DNA from 2 places in the Bradyrhizobium sp. HKCCYLRH2060 genome. Region 2 is predicted to be linked to the other one. Evidence: predicted binding sites of a transcription regulator. Region 2 holds the regulator's gene; the other holds the start of a gene.
What was found. Region 2 encodes HrcA, which represses chaperone genes, less so after heat shock. Its sites were predicted from a motif close to GTTAGCACTCNCNNNNNGNGAGTGCTAAC; they were not measured.
Positions count from the first base shown of each region.

Region 1 (15,372 bases), on a different contig from region 2:
GCAGCAGCACCGCCAAGCCGATCAGGGCCTGGACCACCAGGAAGGCGAGCGCCTGCTTCACGCCGACCTGGCCGGCGGGAATCGGGCGCGAACGGGTGCGCTCCACCTTGGCGTCGAGATCGCGGTCGGTGATGTCGTTCCAGGTGCAGCCGGCGCCGCGCATGACGAACGCGCCGACGAAATAGAGCGCGATCCACGCCGGCAGCATGGACAGATTCCCGCCGATCCCGGCCGCGAGGGCGGCCGACCACCAGCACGGCATCAGCAGCAGCCACGATCCGATCGGGCGATCGAAGCGGGCGAGCCGCAGGTAAGGCCGGCTCCACACCGGCGCCAGCGTGTCGACCCAGTTGCCGGTCGCGTCAGCAACGCGGACGGCGGTGGTGCTCATCGGGTGAGGACGTTGCCGGTCATGGTGTCGAAGGCGGAACCGCCCTTCTTCGTCGCGTTGGCTTCAGGCAGCGCGGCCGACGAGCCCAGCACGTCGCTGAGGCTCGGAGCCGCGGGCCTTCCAGCCCCCGACTGCATCTGCGCCGCCACGGCACAGACCTTCTTTTCCAGCGCGTCGGTGTTCTTGTGACCGGCCTTCAGCTGGTCGGCGATCTGCTGGGGAATGCCGCAGCTCGCCGAATGCGCCTCGACATATTTGATCATCTTGACTTCGGCCTTGCCGAAATTCGCGATCAGCTTGCAGGCCTCGTCGGGCGAGGCCTTGCGGTCGCTCGCCGCCTTGATCAGCTTGCCGCGACGCTCGGCTTCCTCGCGCAGCGGCAGAAACTCCTTCATGCAGCTTTCGGGCGGACCGCCCTGCGGCGCAGCCCCCATCGGCGGAGGCGCAAAGCCACCGCCGCCGCCACCGAACGCGGAGCCGCCGGGGCTCGGAAACGGGCTCGACGGAGCCGCAGCCCGCATTGGCGCCGCGCCGTTGATGGGCGGAAACGGCGAGTTGCTGGTCTGGGCCTGGCCGGGCATCGGCGCGGGAAACGAGCTCTGCGCGACGACCTGCCCTGTGGAGAGCACCAGGGCGGCAATGGCGAGCGGCATGAAAGACTGGCGGACGATCAAGGCTGGTTCTCCGGTAAGACCAAGAATCCTCAACACTTCCGGATGAAAGCACGATCCGATTCGGGGCTTTTACGATTCTCGTCCGTCCAGCACAACCGCGGATTTGATCACATCCGCGGCGGAGGGACGCAGCCGGGTTCCAGACCGGCATGCAATCCCGTCCACGGACGTCAGGCCCGGGCATCGGGTTCGGTCTGCGCCCTGCACGCCCGATGAACGGAATAGCCAGTCGGCGGCGGGCGGCGACCTGCCCGCCGCGAAGGATCACGTCGCCGTGCACACCTTGCGCATCACGGTCAGGGTGTTTTCGTGATTCGCCTTCAACTGATCGGTGATCTTGGCCGGGATCCCGCAGAGCGAGGCATGCGCGACGGCGTAGTCGATCATCTTGGTCTGGGCGAGCTCGTAGTCATGCACCAGCTGACAGGCCTCGCCGGGCGCAAAGCGCCGCTCGGTCGCCGCCTTGAGCAGCTTGGCCCGGCGCGCGGTCTCGTCCCGCAGCGGGGTGAACTCCTTCAGACAGGTTTCGGGCGGGCGAAAGCCAGCCACGCCGGCGCCGCCCTGAACCGCGGGCGCCGCCCGCTGCGGCGGCGCGGCGACCGCCTTGTCGTCGGCCCGGGACGGCGCAGCGACCATCACGGCGATGGTCGCGGCAAGCGCCCAGATCGCAAGCGCCGAAGTCGAATGTCTCAAGATCAAGGCCGTTCTCCGCATCGAGGCTCACGGAATCGTCGGATGTCCGTCCCAAGGGACGACCCGCGGGATCGAAGCGGTAAAATCTGTCGACAGCACGGCCGAAAGGCGCCATCGCCAGTACCTGAGACAACACCCCGTGACGGCTCCGCCTGCTTTGCGGCCGGCGCGGGGTCCGGTAAGCAACGTCCGTCATAGCCATCGCTTCGCTCCATGCCCGCATACGACTTCACCGCCCCGCGCCTGTTCGTCGACGCCCCCCTGCAGGAGGGCGGCTCGGTCGCGCTCGACCGCAACCAGGGCAATTATCTCGGCAACGTCCTGCGCCTCGGCGCCGGCGATCACGTGCTGGTCTTCAACGGCCGCGACGGCGAATGGCGGGCCGTGATCGAGGGCCGCAAGCGCGCGGACGCCCTGACGATCCAGCAGCAGAGCCGGCCGCAGGATCACCTGCCGGACATCGCCTATGTCTTCGCGCCGCTCAAGCACGCGAGGCTGGACTACATGGTGCAGAAGGCGGTCGAGATGGGCGCCGCGCGCCTGGAGCCGGTCATCACCCGGCACACCCAGGTGTCGCGCGTGAATGGCGAGCGCATGCGCGCCAACGTGATCGAGGCCGCCGAGCAATGCGGCATCCTCAGCCTCGCCGAGGTCAGGGACCCGGTGCCGCTGGAGCGCTTCCTCGCGCAGCGGCGACCCGAGCGGCTGCTGGTGTTCTGCGATGAGGCGGCCGAGCTGGCCGATCCGCTGCAGGCGCTGCGCGGAACCAAGGCTGCGGCCGGCATCGACCTGCTGATCGGACCGGAGGGCGGTTTTGCCGAGGATGAACGGACGCTGCTGCTGCGCCAGCCGCGCGTGCTCAGGCTGGCGCTGGGTCCGCGCATCCTGCGCGCGGATACGGCCGGCGTTGCCGCCCTCGCCGTGATCCAGGCCACCCTCGGGGACTGGACCGGAGCCCGCGGTTAAGGTCTTCCGGCCAATTGTGGCGCGCCGGGGCCATTCGCAGTCGAAACCGTCAAACGGCCATGCTAAGGGGCAGCCGCCGCTCCCAGCGGGCGCCCAATCCACTTTGGAACTCGAATCGCCATGACCGGACCCGCTCCGACCGGACCCGCCGCGTGGGCGGACACGCTGCTGCAATCCTTCGCCCAGGCCGGCTATCAGCGGGCCGAGCCGGCGATCCTGCAGCCGGCCGAGCCGTTCCTGGACCTGTCCGGGGAGGACATCCGCAAGAGCCTCTACCTGACCGGCGACGCCGCCGGCGAAGAGCTCTGCCTGCGCCCCGACCTGACCATTCCCGTCGCCCGGGACTACCTCGCCTCGGCCCGCGCCGGGCAGCCGGCCGGCTTCAGCTATCTCGGTCCAGTATTCCGTTACCGCGAGGGCCGCCCGAGCGAGTTCCTGCAGGCCGGCATCGAATCGTTCGGCCGCCAGGACCGGCCCGCCGCCGATGCCGAGATGCTGGCGCTGGCGATCGAGGCGACCGCCACTGCCGGCCTTGCCGCGGTGGAGATCCGCACCGGCGACGTCGCGCTGTTCACGGCCCTCATCGACGCGCTCGACCTCTATCCGGTCTGGCGGCGGCGGCTGATCAAGGACTTCAACCGCAAGCGCACCCTGGCGCAGGACCTCGAGCGGCTGGCGATCGCCTCGGTGGCGCCGCGCAACGAGTATGAGGGCGTGCTCGCCGCTCTGGCCGGCTCCGACCGCAAGGCGGCGCTCGCCCTGGTCACCGACCTGATGTCGATTGCCGGCGCCACCGCCGTCGGCGGCCGCACGGTGGCGGAGATCGCCGACCGCTTCCTCGAGCAGTCCACCCTGAAGAGCGGCGCGCTGCCACGTGACGCGCTGGACCGTATCAAGCGCTTCCTCGCCATCAGCGGCAGCCCGACCGAGGCCGTCGAGCAGCTTCGCGCCCTCGCCGCCGATGCCAGGCTCGACATCTCGGCGGCGATCGATGCGCTGGAGGCGCGCGCCGGCTTCATGGCCCAGCGCGGCATCGACATCGCCAAGGTGCGCTTCGCCACCTCGTTCGGCCGCGGCCTCGACTACTACACCGGCTTCGAGTTCGAGCTGCACCACCCAGGCAATGGCGACGAGCCGCTGGTCGCCGGCGGCCGTTATGACGGCCTGCTGAGCCAGCTCGGCGCCGCCTCGTCGATTCCGGCCGTCGGCTTCTCGATCTGGATCGAGCGGCTGGCCCAGAGCAGCGCCGCGGGCAAGGCCGCGCGCGGGAGAGCATCATGAGCGGCCCCCTCGTCCTCGCCGTTCCCTCCAAGGGACGTCTGCAGGAGAATGCCGAAGCCTTCTTCGGACGGGCCGGGCTGAACCTGTCCAAGCCCGGCGGCGCGCGCGACTATCGCGGCACCATCGCAGGTCTCGACAATGTCGAGATCGCCTATCTCTCTGCGAGTGAGATCGCCTCGCAACTGGCGCGCGGGACCGTGCATCTCGGCGTCACCGGCGAGGATCTCGTGCGCGAGAGCATCACCGATGCCGACAAGCGCGTGCTGCTGATCGACACGCTCGGCTTCGGCGGCGCCAACGTCGTCGTCGCGGTGCCGCAGGCCTGGATCGACGTCCGCACCATGGCCGATCTCGACGACGTCACCACCGGTTTTCGCGCCCAGCACAATCGCCGCATGCGCGTCGCCACCAAGTACATCAACCTGACGCGCAGCTTCTTCGCGGCCCACGGCATCGTCGATTACCGCATCGTCGAGAGCGCCGGCGCCACCGAGGGCGCGCCCGCGGTCGGCACCGCCGAGCTGATCGTCGACATCACCAGCACCGGCTCGACGCTGGTGGCCAACGGGCTGAAGGTGCTCGACGACGGCGTGATCCTGCGCAGCCAGGCCAATCTCGTCGCCTCGCGCGACGCCGACTGGTCGGAGGGTCCGCGCGAGAGCGCCCGGATCATTCTCGACCACATCCATGCCCGCGCCCGCGCCAGCAAATACCGCGAGGTCCGCACCCGCTTCAAAGGGTGCGACGCAGCAATGCTGACCGAAGCGCACAACCGCTTCGGCGTGGTGGCGCCGTTCGGCGGCCCGACCTCGTCCGGCATGCTGACCCTGCACTGCCCGCCGGCGCAGATCTACGCGCTCGGCAGCTTTCTGCGCGCACATGGCGCCGAGACCGTCTCGGTCGCCTCGCTGGACTACGTGCTCGACCGCGAGAATCCGCTGTTTGCCCGCCTCGAGGCCTTCCTGCGATCATAAATCGCCGTTCATCGTAGCGACAGGTGAGCGCGACTACCATATGTTGGTAGGAGAACGAGGACTCTGAGCGATGCTGGGAACTGACGTGTCCGACCTGACCACGACCGCGGCCGACGCCGCGTCGCAGGGACTGTCGATCGTTATCCCCGTCTATAACGAGGGCGCGGGACTGACGGCGCTGCACGAGCGGCTGAACAATCTTGCACGCACCCTGCGTCAGCGCTTCGGTCTCGCCTGTGAGCTCGTCTATGTCGACGATGGCAGCCGCGACAACACGCTCGCGATTGCCCGCACGCTGCAGGCCGATGCGCTCGATGTGCAGGTCGTGTCGCTGTCGCGCAATTTCGGCAAGGAGGCCGCGCTGATGGCCGGCCTCGATCATGCCCGGCGCGGCGCGGTGATGTTCATGGACGGCGACGGCCAGCATCCGCCGGCCCTGATCGAGCAACTCGTCACGCACTGGATCAAGGACGGCTACGACGTCGTCTATACCGCCAAGGCGCATCGCGACAACGAGCCGTTCCTGCGCCGGGTCGCCGTTCACGGCTTCTACGCGCTCATCAACTGGGGGGCGCGGCAGAAGATTCCGGAGGATGCCGGCGACTTCCGCCTGCTGTCGCCGCGCGCGGTGGCCGCGCTGCGGCAGCTCCCTGAACGCAACCGCTTCTTCAAGGGCCTCGCGAGCTGGATCGGCTTCCGCCAAATCCGCGTCGACTATGAGCCCGCGGCGCGCGCCCACGGCGTGACGACCTTCAACCTGACGAGCCTGCTCGGCCTGTCGATTGAAGGGCTGACCTCGTTCTCGGTCGCCCCGCTGCGCTTCGCCAGCCTGCTCGGAATCCTGCTGGCCTCTGCGGCCTTCCTGTTCGGGCTCTCCATCCTCTGGGAGACCGTCGTCAGCGGCAAATCGGTGCCGGGCTATCCCTCGCTGATGGTCGGCCTGATGACGATCGGCGGCGTGCAACTGATCATGATCGGCATCATGGGCGAGTATATCGGCAAGATCCTGTCCGAGCTGAAGGCGCGTCCGATCTACTTCGTCGCCGAGCACAGCGAGAAGCGTGCAGCGCTCGATGCACGGAGCGACGGCGCCGAGAGGAACGCCGCCGAATGAGCGCGACGCCGCACCGGCGCATCTGGCTGTGCGCCGACGACTATGGCATCAGCCCCGGGGTCAACAGCGCCATCCGGGACCTGATCGCGCGCGGCCGGCTGAACGCCACCTCGGTGATGACGGTGGGCGCCGCGATCGGGCGCGACGAGGTTGCGGAGCTGACCAGGGTCGCGTCCGACAGCCCGCGTTGCGCCATCGGCCTGCACGTCACGCTGACCGCGCCGTTCCGCCCCCTCACCATGCACTTCCGCCCGTCGGAAGGCGGCATGTTCCTGCCCTTTCCCAAGCTGCTGCGCGCCGGAATGTCCCGCCGGCTCGATCCCGAGCTGATCCGCGCCGAGGTGCTGGTCCAGCTTGCGGCGTTCGGCGAGCTGTTCGGCCGCGCCCCGGATTTCGTCGACGGCCATCAGCATGCCCAGCTCTATCCGCAGGTGCGCGAGGGCTTCCTCGCCGCGGTCAAGGAAGCCGCGCCAGCGGCCTGGGTGCGTCAGGGCGGGCGGAACGTGCCGCTGATGCAGCGGCTGACGGCACCGAAGGCGCTGCTGCTGGACGTCCTGAGCGCGCAATTCCGCCGTCATGCCAAGCGGGCCGAGATCGCTTTCAATCCCGCTTTCGCCGGCGCCTATGATTTCAGCAAGACCTCGGATTTCGCCACGTTGATGGACGGCTTTCTGGACGAGCTGCCGGAGGACGGGCTGGTGATGTGCCATCCCGGCTTCGTCGACGACGTCCTGATCGAGCTCGATCCTTTGACCGTCCAGCGCGAGCACGAGCACGCCTATCTCGCCGGCGAGCATTTTCCAGCGCTGCTCGACCGCCGCCGGATGACGCTGGCCTGAACGGATCTTGCGGGCCTGCGACGAACAAAAAGCCGCTCGGCAGCGTTCCTCCTCCTGAGCCGAAGGCAGCATGGAGGTCCGAAGCGCTGCGCAAGCCCGAGAGACGCTGTGTCGCATACCGAAATTTAATCCGCGCCCCGGCTGGCCGGGCCACAAAGTCCCCCTAAATCTTGGCCGCGCTTCGCCGGAACAAGGCAAGCGGCAGGAGAACGACATGACACCGCAAGAACGCCAACTCATCGACGATCTGTTCGACCGGCTTGCCAAGTTGGAGAGTGCTCCGCGTGATCCGGAGGCCGCCGCCGCCATCGCCCAGGCGCTGCAGCGGGCTCCCAATGCCGTCTACGCGCTGGTGCAGACGGTACTGGTGCAGGACGAAGCCTTGAAGCGCGCCAATGCCCGCATCGAGGAGCTGCAGCACGCCCAGGCCCCGCAGCAGGCCCCGTCGGGCGGCTTCCTCGATTCGATGCGCGACAGCATCTTCGGCGCGAGCAGCCGCGGTTCGGTCCCCAACGTGCCGCCGCCGTCGCCAAGCCGGCCGGTCTGGAACAGCGGCCAGGCGATGCCCCCGGGCTACCAGGGCCAGCCCGGCTATCCCGGTCAGCAAGGCCCTTACGATCAGGGCGGCTTCGGCCAGCCGCGCGGCGGCATGTTCGGCGGTGGAGGCGGCTCGTTCCTCGGCACCGCGGCCGCCGCTGCGGCCGGCATGGTCGGCGGCTCGCTGCTGCTCGGCGGCATCCGCTCGATGATGGGCGGCGGACAGCATCAGGCGTTCGGTGACACCACGATCATCGAGGAGCGCGGCGGTGGTGCCAGCCCGTGGAGCGGCGACCAGTCCGGCGGCTCGCTGGCGCACGACGCCGGTCTCGACGACATCGGCCGCTCGGGCGGCGACGGCGGCCGCGCCGGCCTGTTCGACCAGGCGAACTATGACGACAGCGGCAATGACAACGACGCGGCCGATTTCGATGCCGATGACGGCTATGGCGACGACGACGGTGGCAGCGACTACGCCTGATGCACGCGGTTTGCAGCAACTGCAGAATGCGAAAGGCCGCCCCACGGGCGGCCTTTTTTCAGTTGCGGATGTCGTGCAGCGGCGGTCGTCAGAGCACGATGACCCGGGCACCGACGTTCACGCGCCCATAGAGGTCGATGACATCCTCGTTGCGCATCCGGATACAGCCTGACGAGACGTTGGTGCCGATTGTCCATGGCTCGTTCGAGCCGTGGATCCGATACAGCGACGAGCCGAGATACATCGCGCGTGCGCCGAGCGGGTTCTGCGGTCCGCCCTCCATGTGCCGCGGCAGGTCGGGCCGGCGCGCGAGCATTTCCGGCGGCGGCGTCCAGTCCGGCCATTCACGCTTGGCCGAGATCGTCTTCACGCCGGACCAGGTGAAGCCGGGCCGGCCGACGCCGATGCCATAGCGCAGCGCCCTGCCCTCGCCCTGGACCAGATAGAGGAACTTGTTCGGCGTATCGATCACGATCGTACCCGGCCGTTCTTTGCCGTCATAGTCAACGATCTGTTTCTCGTATTTCGGATCGAGCGGCCGCTGCGTCTGCTCATAGGCCTCCTCGTCCGGTACTCCCTGCTGCGGGACCATGCCAGGCGCCAGCTGCTGCGGCTCGTAATAGGACGGCTGCTGCTGATACATCGGCTGTCCCGGCGGAGGCGCGCCGCGGCCGCCTTGCGGATCCCCGAACAGGAATTCGATGAAGCCGCCACCCATGCGCGAGCGTTCGACATAGGCGGTGCGCACCGGCGCGGACTGCTGCGGCGGCCCGCTGTAGATCACGGTCGGCTGCTGAAACCCCTGGGCCGCCGCCCGATCAAGACCTGAATAGAATGCGCATGCGCCGGCCAGCAGCGCTGTGGAGAATGATTTGAACATCGACGTACTCTGTACTGTTTCGTCTGGAGACCGTTCGTCGCGCGAGGCGGCAACGCCGCCGCGTATCGTCAATAAAGAGCAAAACCCGATCGCTTTGGTAAACGCGGGAGGCGCCGGGATTCACCATCGCTGCACCGGTTGGCGGTTTTGGTAGCTAGCGTTTATTTTGCGTGAAGGCCGGCGGAGCATGGTTAATAGTTGACGCACGATGCACGCCGGCGTCGCGCGACGGCGGTTCCTGGCGTGAACGCGATGTTAAATAGCCTCTGCGTAGAACTGATCCGAGCAAAAGGTCAGGGATACTATCATGGCTGTTCGCAAGCGTTTCCGTATCGAAGAAGCAATCGTCGGCCATATGCCGGAGCCTGAATTCGTTGGCGGCGAGATCGGCCCCAACCACAAGGAAATCATGGACGAGCTCCGCGCGATCCGCTCCCAGATGGCCAATGCGATCCGCAGCGGCGGCAACAATACGGCCAACGCCGCCATCGAAGAGTCCGCCGCACGCGAGGTCGCCGAGGCGCGCGCGCTGCTCGAGACCTATCGTGCCCAGATCGAGCAGTGCGAAAAGCTCAAGGTCGAGCTCGACCTGATCCACGACGCGATCAACCGCACCAAGGGCGAGATCGCGACCCTCCATGCCAAGAGCTTCAACGGCGAGGAGATGGCCAAGGTCAACGGCGAGCTCGGCGCGGTCGTCGGCGGCACCGAGCAGGCGACGCAGCAGATCCTCGAAGCCGCGGAGGCGATCGACCAGGCCGCCAGCGCGCTGTCCAAGGTGGACTCGGCCGACCAGCAGAAGATCCTGAGCGAAGAGATCCAGGAGCGCGTGGTCTCGATCTTCGAGGCCTGCAACTTCCAGGACCTGACCGGCCAGCGCATCAACAAGGTCATGACCACGATGAAGTTCATCGAGCACCACATCGTGGTGATGATGGACATCTGGGGCGGCGTCGACGCCATCAAGGCGCATGTGCCGCCGATCGTCGACACCCGCGAGGGCGATGCCCGGCTGCTGAACGGCCCGAAGGCGGCGGGCGAGGTCGGCCACGCCTCGCAGGACGACATCGACGCGATGTTCAACTGACCTCGTCGGCCAGTCCCAGCGACCGCTCCAGGCAACGTCACCATACAGAACGCCGGCGCTGTCGCCGGCGTTTTACGTTCGACTCTCGACCTTTGCAGGGACGTTCGCCCGGATCTCAGGCGCGCGGCCCGCAGCGGACGTAGACCATCGTCTGGTAACGGGTCGCCGCATCCTTGTCGACGAAGCGGGTGATCAGCACACGGCCGTCGAAGGAGACGACCTCGCGGTCCTGCTCGCCGCCGGGCGGTCCGGCCGGGCCGATGTAGTTCTTGCCGCTGGCCGACCCCTTCAGGCGCAGTTCCTGGGGAGTCGCCTGGTCGGCCAGATGCATCACGACACCGCCGGACGTGCCTGCCCCGATGACGTAAGGCTGTTTGCACTGCGCCAGAGCCATCTTCTCGGTGCGCGCGCGGTCATTCGGATTGTTGTAGGCGGCGAGGCCCCATTTGCCCACGAGATCCTCGGGGCGGATCGTCGCCGGAACCTCGGGCTCGACCGGCGCCTCGGTCTGCATGGGGGGCGACGGCGACAGGCTGAAGCCCGTGCACGCTCCCAGAAGCATCGTGAGCGCCGACGCGATCGCGAGATTGGCAACCGGCCGCGCGCACCGTGAACTCGTCATGGCATCCCCTTAGGAACAGAATCGTGGCTGCCCCGTCCGGCAACCAAGCGCAAAACGCTCGTCAGAGCAATGACGTCGGATGACGACGCCGCTCCACTAACATGTCTGGCCCCGGACAACATCCCCCTAACAGCCTCAAGAACGGCTTAACGGCTGGCCGTTGCTTGACAGGAACAGCCGCAAGCCATATTTCCCCGAGCGGTCTTTAGCACTCGGAGGGCGCGATTGCTAAGGCTGCGAGCCAGTTGGCGCCAAGTGGGCGTCAAATGTGGTCGCATTCAGATTTCCTCCGACAGCAACACTTATCCAAGCACCCCAAAAGGGATCCGTCATGGCCAAATCGAAGTTTCGTCCCCTGCACGACCGCGTCGTGGTTAAGCGCATCGACGCCGAAGAGAAGACCAAGGGCGGCATCATCATTCCCGACAGCGCCAAGGAAAAGCCCTCGCAGGGCGAAGTCGTCGCCGTCGGCCCCGGCGGCCGCGACGAGAGCGGCAAGCTGATCCCGATCGACGTCAAGGTCGGCGACCGCGTGCTGTTCGGCAAGTGGTCCGGCACCGAGGTCAAGCTGGACGGCGAGGAGCTCCTGATCATGAAGGAGTCCGACATCATGGGCGTCGTCGCCTGATCCCGACCTGTCGGGGGCGGCGATCAGCCGCCCCGGGCGAAAATGCTCTGCAACCTCGTTCCAGCGACAGACGGGCGATCACGCCCCTCGCCGTCGAGGTCTACTCCAGGAGAATTTTGAAATGGCAGCCAAGGACGTCAAATTCGCCGGCGACGCACGCGACCGCATGCTGCGCGGCGTCGACATTCTCGCCAACGCCGTCAAGGTGACGCTCGGCCCGAAGGGCCGCAATGTCGTCATCGAGAAGAGCTTCGGCGCTCCGCGCATCACCAAGGACGGCGTCACCGTCGCCAAGGAGATCGAGCTGGAGGACAAGTTCGAGAACATGGGCGCGCAGATGCTGCGCGAGGTCGCCTCCAAGACCAACGACACCGCCGGTGACGGCACCACCACCGCGACCGTGCTGGCCCAGGCCATCGTGCGCGAGGGCGCCAAGGCCGTTGCCGCCGGCATGAACCCGATGGACCTCAAGCGCGGCATCGACATCGCGGTGGCCGCCGTGATCAAGGACATCGAGAAGCGCGCCAAGCCGGTCGCTGCGTCCTCCGAGGTCGCCCAGGTCGGCACCATCTCCGCCAATGGCGACGCCGCGATCGGCAAGATGATCGCCCAGGCGATGCAGAAGGTCGGCAACGAGGGCGTCATCACGGTCGAGGAGAACAAGTCGCTCGACACCGAGGTGGACATCGTCGAAGGCATGAAGTTCGACCGCGGCTATCTCTCGCCCTACTTCGTCACCAATGCCGAGAAGATGACCGCCGAGCTCGACGACGTCTACGTGCTGCTGCACGAGAAGAAGCTGTCGGGCCTGCAGGCCATGCTGCCGGTGCTCGAAGCCGTGGTGCAGTCGGGCCGTCCGCTCCTGATCATCGCCGAGGACGTCGAGGGCGAGGCGCTCGCCACGCTGGTCGTCAACCGCCTGCGCGGCGGCCTCAAGGTCGCGGCCGTCAAGGCGCCGGGCTTCGGTGACCGCCGCAAGGCCATGCTCGAGGACATCGCGATCCTGACCGGCGGTCAGCTGATCTCGGAAGATCTCGGCATGAAGCTCGAGAACGTCACGGTGAAGATGCTCGGCCGCGCCAAGAAGGTCGTGATCGACAAGGAGAACACCACGATCGTCAACGGTGCCGGCAAGAAGGCCGATATCGAGGCACGCGTCGGCCAGATCAAGGCGCAGATCGAGGAGACCACCTCGGACTACGACCGTGAGAAGCTGCAGGAGCGTCTCGCCAAGCTCGCGGGCGGCGTCGCGGTGATCCGCGTCGGCGGCGCGACCGAGATCGAGGTCAAGGAGAAGAAGGACCGCGTCGAGGACGCCCTCAACGCGACCCGCGCTGCGGTGCAGGAAGGCATCGTCCCCGGCGGCGGCGTGGCGCTGCTGCGCGCCAAGAAGGCGGTCGGCCGCATCACTAACGCCAACTCGGACGTCCAGGCCGGCATCAACATCGTGCTGAAGGCGCTCGAGGCTCCGATTCGCCAGATCTCCGAGAACGCCGGCGTCGAAGGCTCGATCGTGGTCGGCAAGATCCTGGACGAGAAGTCCGAGACCTTCGGCTTCGACGCGCAGACCGAGGACTATGTCGATATGGTTGCCAAGGGCATCATCGACCCGGCCAAGGTGGTCCGCACCGCGCTGCAGGACGCCTCGTCGGTCGCCGGTCTCCTGGTCACCACCGAGGCCATGGTCGCCGAGCTGCCGAAGGATGCGGCTCCCGCGATGCCGGCCGGCGGCGGCATGGGTGGCATGGGCGGCATGGGCTTCTGAGCCCTGTTTTCGACATCTCACATTCAGGAAGGCCGCCTCCGGGCGGCCTTCTTTTTGGCCGAGTGTCCGCGCCGGGGGTGCAGCGACCGCAAATCGGCGCTACAGCTTAAGGCCGATTCTGCCCCCACAAGGATTTTCAGATGCGCGCGATTTTGCTTGCGCTGGCCGTGATTGTAGCGGCCGCGCCGGAACTCGGTTGGGCCCAGAGCAAGAGCGGGACCAAGGCCCCCGCCAACGAGACGCGGTATTTCACCGCGATCGACGGTCTGATGGACGGCAATGCCGACGTGATCCTGAAGGAGACGCGCCAGGGCAAGACCGTCACCGCCGCAACGCTCGACGTCTGCTATCCCGTCGCAAAGAATTCGGATCGCAAGGACCGCTTCGTGGTCAGCCTCACGGTCAACGGCCAGACCTTGACCGGCGCGACCCAGAGCAACGGCGCCAAGGAGCCGGTCACGGTGAAGCTGAACCGCAAGCCGACCGGCGACACGTTCGAGTTCCGCGGCCAGATCACGATCGGCAAGAGCGTCACCGAGGTGGCGTCGACCGACAACTCCGACGTCAGCGAGAAGGAGTTCCAGGAGAGCCAGTCGAGCGACGACGGCATCAGCGCCCAGCCGAAGGACTTCACCGACGTGTCGCCCGAGGCGGTCTCGGTCCGGCTCAAGCTCGACGCCATGACCGACTTCCTCAAGAGCCTGAAGGGCGAGAACGTCGAAGTTTCGCTGTCGAGCCTGATCGTGAGCTGCGATGCCTTGCGCGCGGGCGAGCAGACCATCAGCATGACGGTCGACCCCGACCGCGCCGGCGCGTTGATCGCGAAGGCGCGGGCCATGAACGGCGTGGTGACGGCCGGCTGGACCGCCGGCACCGTCGAGATGGACCGCACCATCCGCTTCGCGGCCGCCGACTGGCGCGACGGCGACAAGATCAACAAGGACAAGCTGGCTGGCGCGATCTCCGACGTCCTGGCCAGGACCTACAATGCCAAGCCGACGAGCGCGGCGTGGAATCCGGTCAGCGGCAAGCTGAAGCTGACGTTGAAGCGGCCGAGCCAGCTGATGCCGGCCCTGGAGCTCACCGACGTCATCGAGGTCACCGGCCTCGTCTCGGCGGACAAGCCGGGCGGCGCGGACGCGCTGATGCTGTGGATCAGCAGCCCGACCACGACGACGATCGACGAGAGCTCCGCCGCCAAGCTGATCCTGTCGGACGAATCATCCGGCGACGAGGAGGGCGACACCCGTGACGATGGCGGCGCTATCGACGAGCTGGCGAAGGCCTTCAAGGCCAAGCGCTGGGACGCGGACAACTCGGTCTGGAAGTGAAAGAGCGGCGGGCGCGCAGTCGACCGATGCGCGCCCCCTTTCTTCAATTGGCACGGCGCATATGGCAACCCGTTGTGCGCTCACGTCTCTCTCCAGGTCGTCATGGCCGGGCTTGTCCCGGCCATCCACGCCGATCGGCATCTGGGACGGACGTGGATGCCCGGGCCTTCGCCGCGCCGAAGCGGCTTCGGCCGCGCAGGCGGGACGAGCCCGGGCATGACGGAGTAACTGACCAGCAGGGTTGCTGGTCTCAGCAGCTTTTCATCTTCATAGGCGACCGCCCTGCCTCAGTTCGTATTGAGTCGGAAGCGCAGCGTCTTCGGCCCGATGAAGATGATCAGGTCGCCCTGACGCTTCCAGTTGGTCGCCGCGCTCAGCGCCGCGATCAGTTCGTCGTCGGCCTGGGCGCGCGCCGCCGGGCAGTTGCGGTCCTCGATCTTGCTGGCGATGAACACAATGGTGTTGCCGGCAACTGAGAACTGGCCCTTGCCGCCCTTGCACCACAGCTCCAGCACGGTGTCACCGTTATCGCCGATGTCGAGATCCGGCACCCGCTTCGAGCCGGGCTGCGGCAGCGCATCGAGCGTCATCTCCATGCCGAAGGGAAATTCCTCCGCCGAGGCGGCGGCGAGCGCCAGCCCCGACATCGACAACGCCACCGTCGCCACGGCGCAGCCACGCTTCAACACTTGCATCGTTCCCCTTCACACCAGTCACGCGCAGGGCTCGCCTTCCAGGCGATGGCCGTGACCACCGCCAGCACGGCTCCCGCACAAATGTGTTCCAAACATAGCAAGCCCCGCGCCGCAGCTGCGGCGCGGGGCTTTTGTCGCAGACGGTGTTGCTACTTCAGCACCATCGCCGTGAACGGATAGACATAGGCCTGCAAGGTGACGAACAGGCCGACAAGACAGGCCAGCACGATCGAATGCAGGAAGACGTAGCGCAGGATCGAGCTCTCGTGGCCGTACCAGTTGGTGGCGGTCGAGGCGACGACGATCGACTGCGCATCGATCATCTTGCCCATGACACCACCGGAGGAGTTGGCGGCTGCCATCAGGACAGGGGACAGGCCGAGCTGCTCGGAGGTGATCTTCTGCAGGTTTCCG
Region 1 is NZ_JBNPUK010000018.1:116,108-131,479, forward strand. Features, by position in the region: gene ubiA (4-hydroxybenzoate octaprenyltransferase) at 1-391, opposite strand, end outside; gene ACQR10_RS28025 (hypothetical protein) at 388-1,062, opposite strand; gene ACQR10_RS28030 (hypothetical protein) at 1,330-1,764, opposite strand; gene ACQR10_RS28035 (16S rRNA (uracil(1498)-N(3))-methyltransferase) at 1,972-2,724, shown strand; gene ACQR10_RS28040 (ATP phosphoribosyltransferase regulatory subunit) at 2,845-4,005, shown strand; gene hisG (ATP phosphoribosyltransferase) at 4,002-4,979, shown strand; gene ACQR10_RS28050 (glycosyltransferase family 2 protein) at 5,050-6,093, shown strand; gene ACQR10_RS28055 (ChbG/HpnK family deacetylase) at 6,090-6,932, shown strand; gene ACQR10_RS28060 (DUF2076 domain-containing protein) at 7,147-7,950, shown strand; gene ACQR10_RS28065 (L,D-transpeptidase) at 8,039-8,830, opposite strand; gene ACQR10_RS28070 (protein phosphatase CheZ) at 9,138-9,917, shown strand; gene ACQR10_RS28075 (hypothetical protein) at 10,033-10,539, opposite strand; gene groES (co-chaperone GroES) at 10,871-11,167, shown strand; gene groL (chaperonin GroEL) at 11,289-12,932, shown strand; gene ACQR10_RS28090 (hypothetical protein) at 13,073-14,263, shown strand; gene ACQR10_RS28095 (hypothetical protein) at 14,551-14,958, opposite strand; gene ACQR10_RS28100 (L-lactate permease) at 15,108-15,372, opposite strand, start outside.
Region 1: the regulator HrcA is predicted to act here: its motif matches at 10,744-10,772, upstream of groES (co-chaperone GroES).

Region 2 (15,372 bases):
TGCCGCGGGATTGCCACAGGGGAACAGCCGCGCGGCGATTTGAAGTTCCGGGATCGGCATCGCCGCGTCGCCATTCATCGCCGATTCAAGTCCGAAACGGCACATCGATGGGGGTGTGGACGAGCAGGGGATAGGCCGTGCAAAACGTCGAATTGATCGGCGGTGTGGCGCTGACAGCCTTTTGTTTTGCTTAACTATTCGTCGACAATATGAGTGAATCGGCACGGCCTTGCGGACGTGCGTTTGGGGAACTTCTGGCCGGTCTCGGCCGAACGAAGAGATGCCATGGTGGGCCCGCGTCATCCCAACTCTCTCGGTCCGGGACCCCATGGGGTCGCCCGGCGAACGGCGCTGGGCCTGATCGTCGGCGCGCCGCTGCTGTCGGCGTGCTCCAACGTGCAGCAGGGCTTCAACCCGTTCGAGCAGCCGACGGCGCCGGCCGGACCGCCGCAGCAGCCGGCGGTGGCCGGCAACGGCCAGGTCAAGGTCGGGCTGATTCTGCCGCTGTCGGCGTCGGGCAATGCCGGCGTCGCCGCGCAATCGATGAAGAACGCGGCCGAGATGGCGCTGGCCGAGTTTCAGAACCCCAACATCCAGCTCCTGATCAAGGATGACGCCGGCAGCCCGCAAGGCGCGCAGCAGGGCGCGCAACAGGCCTGCGACGAAGGCGCCGAGATCATCCTCGGCCCGCTGTTCGCCGGCTCGGTGCCGGCGACGGCCCAGGTGGCGCGCACGCGCAACATCTCGGTCATCGCCTTCTCGACGGATTCGAGCGTGGCGGGGCGCGGCGTCTATCTGCTCAGCTTCCTGCCGGAGTCCGATGCGAGCCGCATCGTCGAATATTCCGCCAGCGTCGGCAAACGCTCGTTCGCGGCGCTGCTGCCCGACAATGCCTATGGCACCGTCGTCGAGGGGGCGTTCAAGACTGCGGTCAGCCGCCGCGGCGGACGCATCGTGGCATTCGAGAAATATTCCGGCGACCGCACCGGGCCGGCGCGCACGGTGGCGCAGGCGCTCGGCGGCGCCGATGCGCTGCTGCTGGCCGACGACGGCGAATCGGTCGCGGCGACGGCCGATGCGCTGACCGCTGCCGGCGCCAATCTGCGCAACATCCAGCTGCTCGGCACCGGGCTGTGGGACAATCCGCGCGTCTATGCCAGCGCCAGCCTGCAGGGCGGCCTCTATGCCGCGCCGGATCCGTCCGGCTTCCGCGCTTTCGCCGGACGCTACCGGACGCGATTCGGCGGCGATCCCGTACGCACCGCGACCCTCGCCTATGATGCGGTGGCGCTCGTGGCCGCGCTGGCGCGCACCCAGGGCAACCAGCGTTTCGCGCCCGATGTCCTGACCAATGCCTCCGGCTTCGCCGGCATCGACGGCCTGTTCCGGTTCCGCAGCGACGGCACCAATGAGCGCGGGCTTGCGGTGATGCGCGTCGGTTCGGGTGGCGGACAGGCGGTCGCCGGCGCGCCGAAAAGCTTCAGCGCGACGTGAGTCGCAGCGCTCCTCAGGCGGCGAGGTCAGCGACGACCGCGTCGAGCACCGGAAAGCCGTCCTGGGTCACGCGCAGCCGTCCATCCGGATCGACTGCGATGGCGCCCTCCTCGCGCAGCAGCGCGATGCGGCGCGGATCGAGCGTGCGGCCGGAGATCCTCGCGTAGCGCTGCGGGTCGATGCCCTCGGCCAGTCGCAGTCCCATCAGCAGGAATTCGTCGGCGCGCTCCTCGCGGTTGAGCTCGTCGTCGGTCATCACACCGTGACCGTTCGACTCGACCCGCATCAGCCAGGCCTCGGGCCGCTTGTCGGTTGCTGTGGCGTGCCTGATGCCGCCGATGTCGAGCCGGCCATGGGCGCCGGGACCGACGCCGGCGTATTCCTGGCCGCGCCAATAGATCAGATTGTGCCGGCACTCCGCGCCCGGGCGGGCATGGTTGGAGATTTCGTAGGCTGGCAGTCCGTGACGGCCGCAGATCTCCTGCGTGACGTCGTACAAGATGCGCGCCAGGCCTTCATCCGGCGTCTTGAGCTTGCCCGCGGCATGCAGGCCGAAGAACGGCGTGCCTTCCTCGATCGTCAGTTGATACAGCGACAAATGCTCGGCCGCCTCGCCGATCGCGCGCGTCAGCTCCTCGGTCCACATCGCCGGCGTCTGGTCTGGCCGCGCATAGATCAGATCGAACGAGTAGCGCTCGAACGCATGGCGCGCGATCGAGACCGCCTTCATCGCCTCTTCGGCGGTGTGCAGGCGGCCCAGCATCTTGAGCGACGCATCATCCATCGCCTGGACGCCGAGCGAGACGCGGTTGACGCCGGCGGCGCGATAGCCCGCAAAACGCGTCGCCTCGACGCTGGTCGGATTGGCTTCCAGCGACACCTCGACGTCACCGGCGACATGCCAGTGCTTTCCGATCGCATCGAGGATCGCGCCGACGGTCTGCGGCTGCATCAGCGACGGCGTGCCCCCGCCGAGAAAGATCGAGCTGACGGTGCGCGGCCCGATGCGGGCGGCGGTGGTCGCGATCTCCTGCGCGAAGGCGCGGGCGTAGCGGTCCTGGTCGATGGCGGCATGCCGGACATGACTGTTGAAGTCGCAATACGGACATTTCGACAGGCAGAACGGCCAGTGCACATAGACGCCGAACGCTTCGCTGTCAGCGCTGGTCAAGGCAGATCTCCGCGAGCTTCACGAAGGCGCGCGCCCGGTGCGACAGGCCGAGGCCGAGCGGCGGCAGGCCGTGCTTCTCGATGCTGGTCATCTCGCCGAACGTGCGATCGTGCCCTTCTGGCAGGAACATCGGGTCGTAGCCGAAGCCGGCCGTGCCGCGCGGCGGCCAGACCAGCGTGCCGTCGACCCGCGCCTCGACCTCCTCGACATGGCCGTCCGGCCATGCCACGCACAGCGCCGAAACGAAATGAGCGCCGCGCTGGTCGGCACCCGCGGCGCCGCGCTCCTGCAGCAGGCGCTCGATCCGCGTCATCGCGCCGGTGAAATCCTTGTCCGGTCCGGCCCAGCGCGCCGAATAGATCCCCGGCGCACCGTCGAGGGCGTGAACCACGATGCCGGAATCGTCGGCAAAGGCCGGAAGCTGCGCGGCCTCGGCCGCGGCGACCGCCTTGATGCGGGCGTTGGCCTGGAAGGTCTCGCCGGTCTCGTCCGGCTCGCCCAGGCCGAGATCGCCGGCCGACACCGCCTCGACGCCATGGGGGGCGAGCAGCTCGCGCATCTCGGCAAGCTTGCCGGGATTGTGGGTCGCGATGACGATGCGACCGGTGAGCCTGCGGTGCGGACCGTTCACGCGACCGCCATCTTCTGCAGGTCGACCAGCCGCGCGACGCCCTTGCGGGCGAGCGCCATCAGCGCCAGGAACTCGGCCTCCGTGAACGGCGTCTTCTCCGCCGTGCCCTGCACCTCGATGATGCGGCCGTCGCCGGTCATGACGAAATTGGCATCGGTCTCCGCCTCGGAATCCTCAGCGTAGTCGAGATCGAGCACCGGCGTGCCGTTGTAGATGCCGCAGGAGATCGCGGCGACGTTGGCGCGCAGCACCTCGGTCTTGATCATGTTGCGCGACTTCATCCACTTGATGCAGTCGGCCAGCGCGACCCAGGCGCCGGTGATCGACGCCGTGCGCGTGCCGCCATCGGCCTGCAGCACGTCGCAGTCCACCGTGATCTGGCGCTCGCCGAGCGCTTCCAGGTCGATCGCGGTGCGCAGCGAGCGGCCGATCAGGCGCTGGATCTCGACGGTGCGGCCGGTCTGCTTGCCGGCGGAGGCCTCGCGCCGGGTTCGCTCCAGCGTGGCGCGTGGCAGCATGCCGTATTCGGCGGTGATCCAGCCGCGTCCCTGGCCCTTGAGCCAGGGCGGCAGCCGGTCCTCGAGCGTGGCGGTGACCAGCACATGGGTGTCGCCGAACTTCACCAGGCACGAGCCCTCGGCGTATTTGACGACGCCGCGTTCCAGGCTCACGGCCCGCAGTTCATCCGGTGCACGGCGGCTCGGCCGCATGATTCTCTCCGTGAAAGAGGCGAAAGAGGGTGTTTGACGGCCTTGTAGGAGCCGCGACCGGCAGCGGCAAGGGTTTATCAAGGGTCCGTCGCTCCCGGAGCCCCCTCCTCATGACCGGCTTGCCACCGAGCCGCCGCATGGACACATTATAGGCAGCTGGGAGGAGTGCATCTGGTGGCCCACCACGATCCGATCAACCTGATGACACCGCCGGCCGGTCTGGCGCAGCTGAACGAGCGCTCGCGCGAGATCTTCCGGCAGATCGTCGAAAGCTATCTGGCGACCGGCGAGCCGGTCGGCTCGCGCAACATTTCGCGGCTGATCGCGGTTCCGCTGTCGCCGGCCTCTGTGCGCAACGTCATGGCCGATCTCGAGCAGCTCGGCCTGATCTACGCGCCGCACACCTCGGCCGGCCGGCTGCCAACCGAAGCCGGCCTGCGCTTCTTCGTCGACGCCCTGATGCAGGTCGGCGACATGACGGAGGCCGAGCGGCAGTCGATCCAGAGCCAGCTCGCGGCCGTCGGCCGGGCGCAATCGGTCGAGGCGGCGCTGGATGAAGCGCTGACCCGGCTGTCGGGTCTGACCCGTGCCGCCGCCGTGGTTCTGACCGCCAAATCCAACACCCGGCTGAAGCACATCGAGTTCGTCAGGCTCGAGCCCGAGCGCGCGCTCGTCGTTCTGGTCGGCGAGGAAGGACAGGTCGAGAACCGGGTCCTGACCCTGCCGCCGGGCGTGCCGTCCTCGGCATTGACCGAGGCGTCCAATTTCCTCAACGCCCGGATCAGAGGGCGGACGCTGGCGGAAGCGCGGCTCGAACTTGAGACCGCGCTGGCGCACGACCGTGCCGAGCTCGACCAGCTGACGCAGAAGGTGATCGCCGCCGGCGTCGCGAGCTGGTCCGGCGGCGACAGCGACGAGCGGCAGCTCATCGTGCGCGGCCACGCCAACCTGCTCGAGGACCTGCATGCGCTCGAAGATCTCGAGCGTGTCCGGCGGCTGTTCGACGATCTCGAAACCAAGCGCGGCGTCGTCGATCTGCTCGGGCGCGCGGAGAGCGCGGAAGGTGTCCGCATCTTCATCGGCTCGGAGAACAAGCTGTTCTCGCTGTCGGGCTCGTCGACGATCGTGTCGCCCTATTCCGACGCCACGGGCCGCATCGTCGGTGTGCTCGGCGTCATCGGTCCGACCCGGCTCAACTATGCCCGGGTGATTCCGACGGTCGATTATGCCGCGCGCCTGGTCAGCCGGCTGCTGGGTGGCTGATGCGTGAGATGGTTAATCCGCGGACGGCGTCTCCGGCGGGCCGGTCAGGCTGCGCTTGATTTTCGACGCTCAAAGCACGATATCCCGCCCCATATCCCCAAACCCGTCAGCCGAACTTGCGAGTCTGTCCATGACCGATCCCGACCTGCATAAGAATGATCCGGAAAACCCGGCGCAGGCCAGCGAACCCGTCGTCTCCAAGCCCTACATCATGCCCGATGATCCCGAGGCCGGCTCGGCAGAGGCCCTTGCCAAGGAGGCGGCCGACGCGCGCGACAAGATGCTGCGCACGCTGGCGGAGATGGAGAATCTGCGCAAGCGGACCGCCCGCGAGGTCGCCGATGCGCGCATGTACGGCATCACCGGCTTCGCCCGTGACGTGCTCGACATCGCCGACAATCTGCAGCGCGCGCTCGATGCCGTGCCGGCGGAGACGCGCGACAATGCCGATGCGGGCCTGAAGTCGCTGATCGAGGGCGTCGAGCTCACCGAGCGCTCGCTGCTCAACACGCTGGAGAAGAACGGCGTCAAGAAGTTCGATCCGACCGGACAGAAGTTCGACCCCAATTTCCAGCAGGCGATGTACGAGGTGCCGGATCCGTCGGTGCCGTCCGGCACGGTGGTGCAGGTCGTGCAGGCCGGCTTTATGATCGGCGAGCGCGTGCTGCGCCCCGCCCTGGTCGGCGTGTCCAAGGGCGGCGCCAAGGCGGCGCCCGCGGCGAGCAACGATCAGTCGAACAGCGCCGCCTGACGGCGAGCACGGGCACGCGTTCTGCGGCCGTCCTGTTGTCGAACGAAGAAGCCACGGGCAGCGATGCCCGTGGCTTCTTGTTTGTCGGCGCGACCTTGTAGTTCGTCTCGCGGCGAGCAGCCGGCGTGATCACGCCGTCCGATGCCGGGCTGGTCTCAGCCTCTTGGCTGGATGCCGTCGCGGACGGCACGGAACCGCGGGAAGGCCGCCGACCACTGGTCGCGCGGCGCGCTGCCGATGATCCGCAACGTGTTCGGCCCGCCGAAGCGCAGCCACTGCACCACCGTCACCGGCGTATTGTCCTTGCCGCTGGTGGCGTCGATCCGGGTCTCATAGGCCGGCTGGCCGTCGATGCGGATCGGCTCGGACATCGTGATGCGCGCTTCGCGGACGCCCGGAATGGTGGTGGCCGCCTGCTGCGCCACGCGCGCGCGGTCGCCCGCCTCCGGGGCCACGCCGGCCACCAGCCCGATCACCACGAAGGGCGCGGCCTCGAATCCCTTGTCCTCCTCGCCGTCGGCGAGGATCAGGGCGCCCGGCCCGAGCGTGCGGATGGTCTTGAACCCGGAGAGGTCGGTGACCTTGAACGGCATCATCGCGAGCTGCTCGTCGACCGGAACGTCCTTGCGGACGACGGCGGAGGCGAACATCTGGCGCACGGCATCGTCGGTGTAGATCCGGCTCGCGGTCTCCGGGATCTGCACGGCCACGTAGCCGGAGAAGCCGTTGCCGGGCAGGATCATCGAGTAGCGCCGCACCGGCGTGTTGCCATCGCGGCCGTTCTCGACGGTATAGTAGGCGGTGCCGGCGGCGGTCTCGATGCTCTCCGGCTTGACGCTGCCTGTCCCGGCGGGATTGGCGGTAAACGCGTTCTTCACCTCGCCATAGGCGGCGGCGGGCAGTTCGGTCAGCAGCACCTTCACGCTCTGGTCCTCGGTTTCGAAGCCGGAGAACGTCTTGGCCTTGGCGAGCCCGACCAGCGGCGCGAGCCCGATGCGGACGCCGGGCGGAAATACGGCGTCAGTGGCCCATGCGGGGTGCAGCAGCGAGATCAGCAGGGTGGCCGCGGTGAAGAGTCGAACGATCATCATCAAACATTGCCTCGTTGACCGGGGCCGCGCGCCGAGGCGGTCGGGGGTCCTCGCCAGCGTGGTCTTCGGCGGGCACGCTTTTAGCGGCTTTGCGCCCCCCGCAACAGGCCGGGCGCGCGGTTTTGATCGCCTGCGGCGGTCGGCGCGCTCCGGCGGGGCACATTTTGCCTCAAAAGGCGGATTCAGGATGGTGCAGCGCTAGCCGCGCTTCAGGATTTCGACGCCGTCGACGGTCTGTACCAGCACATAGGGCGCGAGCAGGGCCCTGAGCTCGGGGTCGGAACGCGCCCAATCGCCCCAGTCGCTGTTCTGATTGTCGATCAGGACGACGTCGGGCGGCTGCTTCCGGAAGTCGGCGATGATCCCGGCGCGTTCGCGTTCCACATAGGGCGCGAGCCGCTGCGCCGTCTGTGAATCGATGGTTCCGTCCTGTTGCGATCGGCGGACGATTTCCCGGACCCAGAACGCCTCCTGGCGCGAGATCCAGGTGCCACCGAGGGTCCGCACCATCGGGTGGCCGATGACCGCGGCCGCGCTGAGCACCAGCATGCTCGGTCGCGGCCCGAGTCGCGCCACCTGGGCTTCGATCTGCCGGACGTCGACGCTGCCATTGAACCAGAAGCAGGTCTGCACGAACAGCACGGCGCCGGCGAGAGCGGTGGCGACCTGCGGCCAGCGCCGCATGTCGCGGCGGGTGTCGATCGCCGACGCGGCGAGGCCGGCGGCGAGCAACGCCAGCGCGACCATGGGATAGGCGTGATAGCCCCAGCCCTTCTGCTGCGCGACGAACGACACCAGGAATCCGAGCGATCCGGCCAGCGTGGTGAAAGACGCCGCGTCGCGCGCGTGCTGCCGGCGTTGGAGGAGGAGAATGGTGATCGCTGCGGCAAGCCACAGGCCCATCGGCAGGGTCACGAGGATGGTCGGCACCGGCGCCTTCAGGAGCAGATAGACGTCGCGGACCAGCGGATAGATGAGCGTGAAATATTCGGGAAAGAACAGGTAGATACAGGCCGCGTTGAGCAGCACCAGCGCCGCGGCGATCCAGTTCTCCAGCGCGAACAGCACGCGCCAGTCGCGCGCCTGCGCGGCGGCGGCGAGAATGCAGAAGCCGGCGCTGAAGGCGAAATAGGGCTTGAAGCTCATCGTGAGGCCGGCGCTGAGCCCGGCGATGAGCACGGCGGCCGGGCCCACCCGCTCGCCCCTGGCGCGCAGGATGTACACCGCGATCGCCGGCAGGATCGTGATCAGGGCCAGGTGTTCCCGCTGGCCGAAATCATACATCGGCGCGATCAGGAGCAGGGCGGCCGTCCACGCCGCCAGCCAACCGTCGGCGAGGCGATGGCGCAGCGCCGATGTCCGCAGCACCAGCCACACCAGCGTCAGGGATGCCGCGGCCAGCGCGAAGATCAGGATGTTCGTCGCCAATTCGGGCCTGAGATGGATCGCACGCGCCAGCGCGACGGCCAGCAGATAGACCGATCCGGCCATCGGCGGATTGGTCTCGAGGATGTCGACGTAGAGCCGCTGGCCATCGAGCATGCGCTCGCTGACGAGGAGCCACCAGCTGACATCGACATTGAGGGGAAGGGTGTATCGCAGCCACGCCGCTGCAACCACGATGGCGCAGATCAGCAGTCCGGGGAACGTGGCCTGGCCGGCTTCGCGCGCACGCTGCGGAAAGCCCCAATCGGTGTCGATGACCATGCCTCATTCCCGTCCCAGGAGTGCGGCAGGCTAGGGCCCGTGGGTTAACAACGCATTTCGGCCATCGGGGCAGATCCGGAGTACCGGATTCGTTGCTCCCTGCCCGCGACCGCACCCTCCCGTTTAGGGCGCTGCCAAGGTCGATTGGCCCTTCTTGATGAGTCCGCGAGGTCGTTCGGCGAGGGCCGTGATTTTCGTGGGGTCGAACCCCTGGTCCGGTCCTTGCGGGCCACTCCCCCCCTCCTATATGACGCTCATCGTCGCAATATCGCGAGCATTTGATCTGAGGGGGTTTTGGATGGGGGCGCCGTCAGGGCCCCACCCAACCTGCCGCAAAAAGAAGGATATGAGACCATGGGAAAGGTCATCGGGATCGATCTCGGCACCACGAATTCGTGTGTGGCCGTTATGGACGGCAAAACGTCGAAGGTCATCGAGAACGCCGAGGGCATGCGCACCACGCCGTCGATCGTTGCCTTCAGTGACGACGGCGAACGTCTGGTCGGTCAGCCGGCCAAGCGCCAGGCCGTGACCAACCCCGAGCGCACCTTCTTTGCGGTCAAGCGCCTCATCGGCCGCCGCTACGATGACCCGATGGTCGAGAAGGACAAGAAGCTCGTCCCCTACAAGATCGTCAAGGCCGGCAACGGCGACGCCTGGGTCGAGGCCGACGGCAAGACCTATTCGCCCTCGCAGGTCTCCGCCTTCATCCTGCAGAAGATGAAGGAGACCGCGGAAGCCCATCTCGGCCAGAAGGTCGACCAGGCCGTCATCACCGTCCCCGCTTATTTCAACGACGCCCAGCGTCAGGCCACCAAGGACGCCGGCAAGATCGCGGGCCTCGAGGTTCTGCGCATCATCAACGAGCCGACCGCGGCGGCGCTCGCCTACGGCCTCGACAAGACCAAGGCCGGCACGATCGCCGTGTACGACCTCGGCGGCGGCACCTTCGACGTCTCGATCCTGGAGATCGGCGACGGCGTGTTCGAGGTGAAGTCGACCAATGGCGACACCTTCCTCGGCGGTGAAGACTTCGACATGCGTCTGGTCAGCTACCTCGCCGACGAATTCCAGAAGGAGCAGGGCATCAACCTGCGCAACGACAAGCTCGCTCTGCAGCGCCTGAAGGAAGCTGCCGAGAAGGCCAAGATCGAGCTGTCGTCGACCACGCAGACCGAGATCAACCTGCCCTTCATCACCGCGGACCAGTCCGGTCCGAAGCATCTGACGATGAAGCTGACCCGCGCCAAGTTCGAGGCGCTGGTGGCCGACCTCGTCGAGAAGACCATCGAGCCGTGCCGCAAGGCGCTGAAGGATGCCGGCCTGACCGCCGGCGAGATCGGCGAAGTGGTGCTGGTCGGCGGCATGACCCGCATGCCGAAGATCCAGGAGATGGTGAAGCAGTTCTTCGGCAAGGAGCCGCACAAGGGCGTCAACCCCGACGAGGTGGTGGCGATCGGTGCCGCGATCCAGGCCGGCGTGCTGCAGGGCGACGTCAAGGACGTGCTGCTGCTCGACGTGACCCCGCTGTCCCTGGGCATCGAGACCCTGGGCGGCGTGTTCACCCGCATCATCGACCGCAACACCACGATCCCGACCAAGAAGAGCCAGGTGTTCTCGACCGCCGAGGACAATCAGAACGCGGTCACCATCCGGGTCTTCCAGGGTGAGCGCGAGATGGCGGCCGACAACAAGATGCTCGGCCAGTTCGACCTGATGGGCATTCCGCCGGCCCCGCGCGGCATGCCGCAGATCGAGGTGACGTTCGACATCGACGCCAACGGCATCGTCAACGTGTCGGCCAAGGACAAGGCCACCGGCAAGGAGCAGCAGATCCGCATCCAGGCCTCGGGTGGTCTGTCGGAAGCCGACATCGACAAGATGGTCAAGGACGCCGAGGCGAATGCCGCGGCGGACAAGAAGCGCCGCGAGGCGGTCGACGCCAAGAACCATGCCGACGCGCTGGTGCATTCCACCGAGAAGGCGCTGGCCGAGCATGGCTCGAAGGTCGCCGACACCGAGCGTCGCGCCATTGAGGATGCCGTCAGCGACCTCAAGGAAGCGCTGAAGGGCGACGATGCCGAGGCGATCAAGGCCAAGACCAACACCCTGGCCCAGGCGTCGATGAAGCTCGGCGAGGCGATGTACAAGCAGCAGGCCGAGAGCGACGCGGCCCGCGACGCCGCCAAGGATGACGTCGTCGACGCGGAGTTCACCGAGGTCGACGACGACAAGAAGAAATCTGCTTAACTGAGGCAGAGGTAATGACCATGACCCCCATGCCAAAGAGCGCTTTCAGCGGCTCGTTGGATGGGGGTCATTTTCATTGACCCGGAACGCGCGGCGATCGCGCCAGCCGTTCCTGTTGGGCGAAGTTCGGGCGGGTTTGATTGATGTCCACCAAGCGCTGCTACTACGAGACCCTGGAAGTCGAACGCGACGCCGACGAGGGCAAGCTCAAGGCCGCCTTCCGCAAGCTGGCCATGAAGTGGCATCCGGACAAGAATCCGGGCGATGCCTCCAGCGAAGTGAAATTCAAGGAAATCAACGAGGCCTATGAGGTGCTGCGCGACGCCGACAAGCGCGCCGCCTACGACCGCTATGGCCACGCCGCCTTCGAGCAGGGCGGCATGGGCGGCGCGCACGGCTTCGGCGCCGGCTTTGCCTCCTCGTTCTCCGACATCTTCGAAGACCTGTTCGGCATGGCCGGCCAGCGGCGCGGCGGCACGGGGCGCGAGCGCGGCGCCGACCTGCGCTACAACATGGAAATCACCCTGGAAGAGGCGTTCCAGGGCAAGACCGCTCAGATCGAGATTCCGGTCTCGGTGACCTGCGAGTCCTGCTCCGGCACCGGTGCCAAGGCCGGCACCAAGCCGAAGACCTGCGCGATGTGCGGCGGCGCCGGCCGCGTCCGGCAGGCGCAGGGCTTCTTCACCCTGGAGCGCACCTGCCCCGGCTGTCATGGCCGTGGCCAGATGATCGAGGACCCCTGTCCGTCCTGCTCCGGCTCCGGCCGCGTCACCCGTGACCGCACGCTGTCCGTCAACATTCCCCAGGGCGTCGAGGACGGCACCCGCATCCGTCTCGCCGGCGAGGGCGAAGCCGGCCTGCGCGGCGGACCGCCCGGCGATCTCTACATCTTCCTGTCGCTGACGGCCCACGAGTTCTTCCAGCGCGACGGCGCCGACCTGCACTGCCGCGTGCCAATCTCGATGGTGACGGCGGCGCTCGGCGGCGAGTTCGAGGTGCCGACGATCGACAAGGGCAAGACCAAGGTCAAGATTCCCGCCGGAGCGCAGTCCGGGCGCCGGTTCCGGATCGCGGCCAAGGGCATGCCGGTGCTGCGCTCGCGCCAGACCGGCGACATGTATGTCCAGATCGTGGTCGAGACGCCGCAGAACCTGACCAAGAAGCAGCAGGAGCTGCTGGCCGAGTTCGAGAAGCTGTCGTCCGGAGCGACCCAGCCCGAGGCGGCCGGCTTCTTCACCAAGGTGAAGGACTTCTTCGGCAAGGCGGCGAGCTGAGCCGTGAGTTCAAGCAAGCACGGCCTCGTGGTTTCGCCGAATGATTTCGGGATTCAGATTCAGAGGTCGAGCGAATTTGCTGCTCTGCACATGCAAAAAATTATCGAATGCAACTGTAAGAGCGCGGACCCGCCAGCCTTAATCGTACGTTACGGTTCGGCTTGACCGTCCCGCCTGCGCCCTATACGTCTTTGTGACTCTTTTCTGACATCGCCGTGAAAGCGGTCCCGTCTGGTACCGAGATGCCCCTGCAAACGTCCGTGCGTGCGTCGAAAAAGCCTCTCCGTCTGGACGACGAAGTGCGCTTCCTCCGCTCATGGATCGAAAAGCCGCTGCATATGGGCGCCGTCATGCCGTCGGGCCGGCTGCTGGCGCGGACCATGGCGCAGTACGTCGATCCGCACGGCACAGGCCCTGTCATCGAGCTCGGACCGGGCACCGGCGCGATCACCAACGCGCTGGTCGAGCGCGGGGTCGATCAGAAGCGGCTCGTGCTGGTCGAGTACAATCCGGGCTTCTGCGCGTTGCTGCGCGACCGCTACCCGCAGGCCAAGGTGGTCCAGGGCGACGCCTATCGCCTCCGCGACACGCTCTGGAACGTGCTCAGCGCCCCTGCCGCGGCCGTCGTCTCCGGCCTGCCGCTCGTGACCAAGCCGATGCTGACCCGCATGAAGCTGATCCGCGACGCGTTCGCGGCGATGTCGCCGAATGCGCCGTTCGTGCAGTTCACCTATTCCGTCGTGCCGCCGATTCCGAAGTCGCTGCCCGGCGTCACCACGCAGGCCTCCGAGCGCATCTGGATGAACCTTCCGCCGGCGCGCGTCTGGGTGTATCGCAAGCCCTGACCGGCGGCCGCGATCCTTCGTGGCGGGTCGCTGACCGACCTCACGATGTCCGCGCTGAAGATCCTCATCATTCCCGGCTCGACCCGGGCCGGCTCGCACAACGCGAAGCTCGCCGCGGCCGCCGCCTATCAGTTCGTGCAGGCTGGCGCCGACATCACCCGTATCTCGCTCGCTGACTTCCCGCTGCCGATCTACGACGCCGACCTCGAGGCGCAATCGGGCATGCCGCATCACGCCGTGAATCTGACGCGCATGATCGGCGTCCATCATGCCGTGCTGCTGGTGACTCCGGAATACAACGCCTCGGTGCCGCCGCTGCTGACCAACGCCATCACCTGGATCTCGCGCGTCGACGAGCCGCCCGGCAGCCGCGGCGCGGTGTTTCGCAGCCGGCCTTTCGCGATCGCCGCCGCTTCCGAGAACCGCTTCGGCGGCATCCGCGCGCTCGCCGCCTTGCGGCTGGTGCTGACCGCCTGCAATGCGACGGTGATCCCAAGCCAGCTCGCGCTGGCCTTCGCCGACAAGGCCTACAACGACATGGACCGGCTCAAACTGCCCGCTGACGTCACCGCGCTCGACGCGCTGGTGCGGGAGCTGATCGCAACAGCGCAACATACGATGTGAGGTGACATGCCGACCGAGATTGCTCCGCGCGACCGCCTGATCGTGGCGCTCGACCTGCCCGGCGTGGCCGAGGCCGAGGCGATGATCGCCAGGCTGGGCGAAGCCGTGACGTTCTACAAGATCGGCATGGAGCTGACCTATGCCGGCGGCCTCGGCCTCGCCGGGCGCCTCGCGGCCGAGGGCAAGCACGTCTTCATGGACCTCAAGCTGCACGACATTCCGACCACGGTCGAGCGCGCCACGAGGCAGATCGCCCGGCTCGGCGCCCGTTTCCTTACCGTGCATGGCTTCTCGCAGAGCATGCGAGCGGCGCTCGCCGGCGCCGCCGGCTCCAGCCTCGAGCTGCTCGCCGTCACCGTGATGACGTCCTACGATGATGCCGACCTCGCCGCCGCCGGCTACGCCATGGGCGTCAAGGAGCTCGTCGCCAGGCGCGCCGTGCAGGCCAAGGAGATCGGCATCCACGGCCTGATCCTGTCGCCCGAGGAAACGGCGCTGGTGCGTCCGCTGGTCGGGCCTGACATGCAGCTCGTGACCCCCGGGATCCGCCCGGCGGGATCCGACGTTGGCGACCAGAAGCGCATCATGACCCCGGCCCTGGCGATCGCCGGCGGCGCCGACCGCCTCGTCGTCGGGCGTCCCGTCACCGGCGCGGCCGATCCGGCGGCGGCCGCCGAGAGCATCGTCGCCGACATCGTCGGCGCGGTCGCGCTGGTCGGCAAGAGCAACCGAGCTTAAGCAAGAGCGAACGAGAGCAAGGAGACGACAGGGATGCCCAAGGCCTATTGGATCGCGCGGATCGACGTGCATAACATGGATGGCTACAAGGAATACGTCGCGCAGAACGGCGCGGTGTTCCACCAGTATGGCGCCAAGTTCCTGGTCCGCGGCGGCCAGTACGAGACCAGGGAAGGCACCTCGCGCTCGCGCAACGTCGTGATCGAGTTCAAGGACTATGCGACCGCGCTGGCGTGCTACAATTCTCCCGAATACCAGCGGCTCGTGGCAATGCGTGCGCCGCATTCGCAAGGCGATCTGGTGATCATCGAGGGCTATGACGGCCCGCAGCCCTGATCGCCGCCCGCCCCACACCACGCGCGACCTGGCCTCGCTCGGTTGCCGCCGCCATCGGCCCCGGCTATAGCCCTTGAAGGAGCGGAGGAGCTGAGATGTCCAAGATGCGCTTGATCGTTGCCGGAGCTGGCGGCCGCATGGGCCGCGCCCTGGTGCGTGCAATCGCCGAGACCGACGGCGCCGTGCTGGCGGGTGCGCTCGAAGCCCCCGGCTCGGAGCTGATCGGCAAGGACTCCGGCGCCCTCGCCGGCCTGCCTGCCAACGGCATCAAGCTGTCGGGCGACCTCTGGACCATGTCCGCCGAGGCCGACGGCATCCTCGATTTCACCGTCCCGGCCGCGACCATCGCCAACGTCGCCATCGCCGCCGAGCGCGGCATCGTCCACGTCGTCGGCACCACCGGCCTGTCGTCGTCGGACGACGCCGTCATCAAGAGCGTCACCAAGCGCGCCATCGTCGTGCAGTCCGGCAATATGAGCCTCGGCGT
Region 2 is NZ_JBNPUK010000001.1:506,560-521,931, reverse strand. Features, by position in the region: gene ACQR10_RS02255 (penicillin-binding protein activator) at 286-1,494, shown strand; gene hemW (radical SAM family heme chaperone HemW) at 1,508-2,665, opposite strand; gene rdgB (RdgB/HAM1 family non-canonical purine NTP pyrophosphatase) at 2,652-3,296, opposite strand; gene rph (ribonuclease PH) at 3,293-4,006, opposite strand; gene hrcA (heat-inducible transcriptional repressor HrcA) at 4,181-5,269, shown strand; gene grpE (nucleotide exchange factor GrpE) at 5,400-6,020, shown strand; gene ACQR10_RS02225 (hypothetical protein) at 6,176-7,111, opposite strand; gene ACQR10_RS02220 (hypothetical protein) at 7,310-8,818, opposite strand; gene dnaK (molecular chaperone DnaK) at 9,173-11,068, shown strand; gene dnaJ (molecular chaperone DnaJ) at 11,212-12,342, shown strand; gene ACQR10_RS02205 (class I SAM-dependent methyltransferase) at 12,585-13,187, shown strand; gene ACQR10_RS02200 (NADPH-dependent FMN reductase) at 13,233-13,811, shown strand; gene pyrF (orotidine-5'-phosphate decarboxylase) at 13,818-14,549, shown strand; gene ACQR10_RS02190 (DUF1330 domain-containing protein) at 14,583-14,885, shown strand; gene dapB (4-hydroxy-tetrahydrodipicolinate reductase) at 14,981-15,372, shown strand, end outside.